2 regions of the Paenibacillus woosongensis genome follow, and region 1 is predicted to be linked to the other one. Evidence: a T-box and tRNA genes for the amino acid it is inferred to sense, from the RefSeq annotation. Region 1 holds a T-box; the other holds one or more tRNA genes.
The links. The T-box of region 1 lies ahead of leuS (leucine--tRNA ligase). A T-box ahead of a tRNA ligase gene usually reads a tRNA of that ligase, here a tRNA-Leu.
Positions count from the first base shown of each region.

Region 2: it has a tRNA-Leu gene. The T-box ahead of leuS (leucine--tRNA ligase) is inferred to sense a tRNA for this amino acid. The anticodon was not compared.

Region 1 is NZ_CP126084.1:3,608,073-3,611,223, forward strand. It holds gene leuS (leucine--tRNA ligase) at 1-1,598, opposite strand, end outside; T-box leader at 1,700-1,957, opposite strand; gene QNH46_RS16670 (ABC transporter permease) at 2,023-2,760, opposite strand; gene QNH46_RS16675 (ABC transporter permease) at 2,834-3,151, opposite strand, start outside.
Region 2 is NZ_CP126084.1:1,610,107-1,613,257, forward strand. It holds gene QNH46_RS07040 (AzlC family ABC transporter permease) at 1-345, shown strand, start outside; gene QNH46_RS07045 (PAS domain-containing protein) at 368-1,003, opposite strand; gene QNH46_RS07050 (helix-turn-helix domain-containing protein) at 1,228-1,590, shown strand; tRNA gene QNH46_RS07055 (tRNA-Leu) at 1,653-1,735, shown strand; gene QNH46_RS07060 (alkaline phosphatase) at 1,932-3,151, shown strand, end outside.

The sequences.
Region 1 (3,151 bases):
TCAACCGGCAGCCACTCTTCCTGCTTCTCCTTGGAGCACAGCTCCTTATCATTGTGCGGATCAATGTACCGCAAATAATACCAGCAGCTTCCTGCCCATTGCGGCATCGTATTTGTCTCGCGGCGCGCTGGAAGGCCCGTCTCTGGATCTGTTGTATTTACCCACTCCGTCACGTTAGCGAGCGGCGACTCTCCCGTACCGGAAGGCTCGATATGATCAACCTCCGGCAGAAGCACCGGCAGTTGATCTTCCGGCACCGGCTTCATCGTGCCGTCCTCGAGATGCAGGATCGGAATCGGCTCCCCCCAATAGCGCTGGCGGCTGAACAGCCAATCGCGCAGGCGGTAGCTTACTTTTCCGCGGCCTTTGCCGTTCTCCTCCAGCCAAGCGATCATCTTCTTAATCGCTTCTTCGTTGCGCAGACCGTTCAGGAAATCGGAATTGACGTGCGCGCCATCCCCTGCATAGGCTCCTTCCGCGATATTTCCGCCCTCCACAACCTCGATAATCGGCAGACCGAACTGCTTTGCGAATTCATAGTCGCGCTCGTCGTGTCCAGGAACGGCCATAATCGCGCCTGTTCCATAACCGGCCAGCACGTAATCCGCGATCCATACCGGCAGTTTCTCGCCGTTCACCGGATTGATCGCATAGGCTCCGGTAAAGACGCCGGTTTTTTCTTTCGCCAAATCCGTACGCTCCAGATCGCTCTTGCGGGCAGCCTGCTCCCGGTAGTCTGACACTGCGGCGCGCTGGGCTTCTGTCGTAATTTTCTCCACCAGCTCATGCTCTGGCGCAAGCACGGCATAGCTCGCTCCAAACAAAGTGTCTGGACGTGTCGTGAACACCCTCAGTGTCTCATCGCTTCCCTCGATCTGGAATACGACCTCAGCCCCTTCGGACTTGCCGATCCAGTTGCGCTGCATATCCTTGATGCTCTCCGACCAGTCGAGCTCCTCCAGATCCTCCAGCAGACGCTCGGCATATTCGGTAATCTTCAATACCCATTGGCGCATCGGCTTGCGGATAACAGGGTGACCCCCGCGTTCGCTCTTGCCGTCGATAACCTCTTCGTTCGCCAGGACGGTTCCAAGTGCCGGACACCAGTTGACAGGCACCTCGGCCACGTAGGCAAGGCCTTTCTTATAGAGCTGGATGAAGATCCATTGTGTCCATTTATAATATTCCGGATCCGTCGTGCTGATCTCCCGGTCCCAATCATAGGAGAAGCCCAGCGACTTGATCTGGCGCCGGAAATTATTGATGTTCTTAACCGTAATATCACGGGGATGCTCGCCCGTATCCAGGGCATGCTGCTCCGCAGGCAGGCCGAATGCGTCCCAGCCCATCGGGTGAAGCACGTTATAGCCGCGCATCCGCTTGTACCGCGAGACGATATCCGTCGCCGTATATCCCTCCGGATGGCCTACGTGAAGGCCTGCCCCCGATGGATAGGGGAACATATCCAGCGCATAAAATTTCGGTTTGCCCGGCTCCTCCGTAGTTTTGAATGTTTGATGCTCATCCCAGTATGCCTGCCACTTCGGCTCAATCGCCTGGGCACGGTATACATCGTGAGATTGATTGTTATTGCTCATGATCTTAAACTCCCTTCAGTGAATAAAAACGCCGATTGACGTATTTTCTAATAGCAGACAGGCCATCAAAAGAAAAACCTCCCGACCCATAGCGTATCATCGCTAGGGACGAGAGGAGTATTCCCGTGGTACCACCCTAGTTAGCTTCCGGCATGCTTTGCCATCCGCTCCCTTTGCACCCTTAACGCGGGCAAGACGATGATGTTTCCGGGATGGCAAGCACCTGCCATACGAGGCGCAGAATCCCATTGCATCATAACTCCGAGGCGAGTTCATTTGCATTCTCCAACCGGCTTGCACCATGCACCGGCTCTCTGGGTGGCAGAATTCAAACTATTATTCCTCTTCAAAGTTCCTGTATATCCATTTTTAATTACCAACCATTATATAAAACTGCATCCCCATCGTCAATGGGAACGGCTCGTTAATTTCCAGCGCTCTCATACCGCCGCAAGCCGATCCGCAGCAGGAGCAGGGCAAGGCCCCAGCAGTACAGGGCCACAAGCGGGCTGAACCAGCCAAGGTAGCTCCAGGTCGCTTTGCCGAACAGGGCAGCAGCCGGAACAAAGCTGACGAACGCGAAAGGAACAACGATGGAAATAAAGAGCTGTAATCCCAACGAGAAAATCGTCATCGGATATTTCGCAAATTCACTCAGATTATGAATCATGATCGGGAACGCATTGCCGCTATTGCGAATCCAGAACGCCGAGCAATTGGCAGCCAGGTTGATCGCTACTCGGATGATCATCGCTGCCCCAAGCAGGACGACGGCCATGCCGGCCGTAGCCGGGCTCCAGGCAATCTCGATTTGCGACAAGGCCATCCCCATAATCGTTCCGCCAATTACAATATTGCCCAACCCGTTGATGCCGATTCCTGTACAGAAAATTTGCAGCACGACCGGCATCGGCCGCACCAAATAACGATCTAGCTCGCCCATATTGACCAGTCGCAGCATACGCCAGGTTCCTTCAAAGAATAAGGAGCCCATGCCTTCAGAAACATAAACCGCCGCATACATGAAGGCCACCTCCCAAAATTGCCAGCCCTGAATGTCCGGAATCCGTGAGAAAACAACCCACAGGAACAGGAACCCGGTAATTTGAGTCATGGCGGCGGCGCCGATCATGACATAGAAGTCTGCGGAATACTCCATCATGGCCTTTAACTGCTGACTGAATAATCTCCAGTATAAAAATAAAATTCTTCGCGGTGACCTGTTCATTCTATATCTAGCCCCCATGAATCGTAATTTGCCGTACGGCCCACGACCACATCCATCTGCCAAGCAGCCATAGAAGCACGACCCACACCCATTGGATCGCAATAAGCTGCAGCGACTCTGCAGTCCCCGCCATGCCGAGACCAATCGTTACCGGTGTATTTACGATGCCTTGAAACGGAAGCAGCATCGCTACTGTCTGCAGCCAGGAAGGGAAAAAAGCCAGCGGCACCAAGGCCCCTGACAGCAGATTGGTGATCGCCATTCTCATCCAGATGATTCCAAACCCGCTCGTCGTCCAGAAGCACAGCAGCGCTGTAACATAGAC
Region 2 (3,151 bases), 2.0 Mb from region 1:
GGCGAAAAACTGGCGCCTTCCTATTATTTGACCTTTGCGCTGGCGGCATACGGATCATGGATTGCAGGTACGGTTGTCGGTGCGGGAATCGGCGAGATTGTTCCCTCAGAGGCCGCCGCTGTGCTTAGCTTTGCGCTTCCAGCGCTGTTCCTGGCACTATTGTTTGCTGGCGAGCGCACCCTTCCGCATCTGCTGGCAGCCTGCACGGGAGCGGCATTAGCTACGCTGGCAGGGCTCATGAATTTAGGCGGAATCGGCCTTATCTCTGGGGGGCTTATCGGGGCTACGGCTGGACAGCTGCTGTACAGGCAAAGGAGCAGAATCAGCAAACAAGCCAAAAGCTAATATCCGGATACTAGCGTTAGCCCTAGTCCTCATTTACGGGTAAATCAAGGATTGAAGAATATTTGGGATACAAGACTCGGATGCAATCCGGGCATATATCATGAGTAAATTCCGCATGGGTATTCCTGATCAGGAAGTTCTCGATTTCGTCCCAGTGGTTATCTTCATCCTTGATTCGCTTGCATACCGCACAGATCGGAAGCAGACCGCGCAGCGTGCGGATTTGCGAGATAATTTCTACAAGCTGCAGTTCATATTTCTTATAACGCGTCATATCTATGCAGCTCAGGACAACGCCGCCAATACAGTTCTCTTCCATAAGCGGAATAGCCTCCAATTGGAACCATATCGTTTCTTGCGACAACGACAAATGAATGTGGAATTCCTTGCTATAGAAAGAACAGTCCCCTTGGAGGATGTTATTCAACTGAGAAAGGAACATCGGGGCATTAGGGCACACATCCCGATTGTCCGGATTCTTTAGAAACTCGATAAGATTTAATCCGGGTCGATCCCATAAAGGAGATAGGCCCAACTGTGCGGCTTTCTTTGCCCAGGTTGGGTTCACCTGCTGGATGGTACCTTGGGAATCGGTTATGGCCAGGCTTTGGTTCAGGGACTGGGCAGCCGAAATCCATAAAGACGGACTATGGGTCATCGCGAACACTCCTATCTGAAATTACTAAAGGATAGATGCTGTCCTGGCTATTGTCACCGTGTGCGGGATCAAGAAGTGAAGGACCTCGATGGTCTATGATATAATGGCCTGGAAGGATTGCCCAAGACATAAAGAGGTTTAATCAGATTATATACGCAAATACGTAATTTTACAACCAAATGACGTAAATGCGTAATATTTTTTTGCGAAGGAGGGCCGAAGAGTTGTCTATTTATGAAAGGATCGAATCGCTCATCAAAAGCAAAGCTATGACCAAGAAGGAATTCTGCAAGGAACTTGGCATCAGCACCGGAAACTTGGGCGACTGGAAGCGCGGCAAATCTTCGCCCGGCACGAATAAGCTCATCGATATTGCCGCGTATTTCGATGTGAGTCTGGATTGGCTGATGACCGGCCGGGAACGCGAAGCAGTACAGGTGCATGAGGAAAGAGAAGCCTATGCTGCGGACGAGCCGGACTGGATCCGCCTTAGCAGCCGTTTAACAGAGCGTGAGAAGGCTTTTATTCAGGAGTATCTGGAGTTTACCGAATACCGCAGAAAGTTAAAGAGGATGGGCGGAAAATAATAACACTTTACTTTTAGTTCCCGCGGCGATATAATATGAAATGTTCGCTTCAAACATAACCTGCGGTCGTGGTGGAATGGCAGACACGCTATCTTGAGGGGGTAGTGGGTGTATACCCGTGGAGGTTCGAGTCCTCTCGACCGCATATGGCAAATGAAGAAAGCCGTTTTTTTAGTAGATTATATCTACTGAAGAAACGGCTTTTTTGCTGTGAATTGGATCTGGACCGTCACTCGAAGCCGACTGGCAGGTTTAACATTCGGAGAACAATCATTTGACATTCTCCTAAAGATTGGGATTTACACTCGTAATAGTTCTGATCATTGTTGGGAGGAGATCTAGTGAATAAACTACTGAAAGGCTTGGCAATCGGCGGGTTGGTATTATCCGTTGTTTCCGCCGGATCATTGGCAACAGCGAAGGAGAATACCTCGGGGGCGGCAGTCTCGAAAGGGCAGTCCAAAAATTTGATCGTCCTGATCGGGGACGGCATGGGGCCGGCGCAAGTATCGGCGGCTCGTTATTTTCAACAATACGAGAATAATGTAAAAAGCCTGAATTTAGATCCGTATTATGTCGGACAAGCGACGACTTATGCGGATCGCGGGGAAGACGGCGGGCAAATCGTCTCCGGAATTGTGACGGATTCGGCCTCTGCGGGCACGGCATTTGCCACGGGGCATAAAACGTATAACGCAGGTATCAGCGTCTCCAACGAAGACGTCTCCAGACCGTTTGCCTCTGTACTTGAAGCCGCTGAGCTGAATGGCAAATCGACAGGTCTCGTTACGACTGCGCGTATCACCCATGCCACTCCGGCCGTATACGCTTCGCATGTGCGCAACCGTGACAACGAGAACGCAATCGCATCGCAGTATCTGGATAGCGGGATCGATGTGCTGTTTGGCGGGGGCGAATCATTTTTCCTGACAAAAGAAGAAAGAGGCAAACGCAGCGATAAAAATCTTCTTCCTGAATTCGAGGCCAAAGGCTATAAAGTCGTAAAAACAGGACAAGGCCTAAGCAAGCTGTCTGCCAAGGATTCCAAAGTGCTGGGATTGTTCGGAAGCTCCCACGTTGCTTACGTGCCGGATCGTACGGCTGAAGTTCCAAGCCTGGCTGAGATGACCTCGAAGGCGCTCGAAATTTTGTCCGCCAACGAGAATGGGTTCGCCATTATGATCGAGGGAGGACGCATCGACCATGCCGGCCATGCGAACGATCTGCCAACGATGGTTCAAGAAGTGATAGATTTTGACGAGGCCTTTAAGGTGGCGATTGAATTCGCCAAGAAGGACGGAAATACGTCGGTCGTCGTTACCGCGGATCATGAAACGGGCGGCCTGTCCTTATCCCGGGACAACATTTACGAACTTAATGTAGATCTATGGAATCAACAGAAGAATTCCTCCGAGAGCTTGGTAACGGTTTTGAATGAGGCAAAAACGATCGCAGACGTGAAAAAAATCGTTGCGAACAATACTTGGATTACTGATCTGACTGATGAAGAGGCGCAATACATCCTCGATGGCGACGGCTCCTCTTATAAACGTGAAGGCGG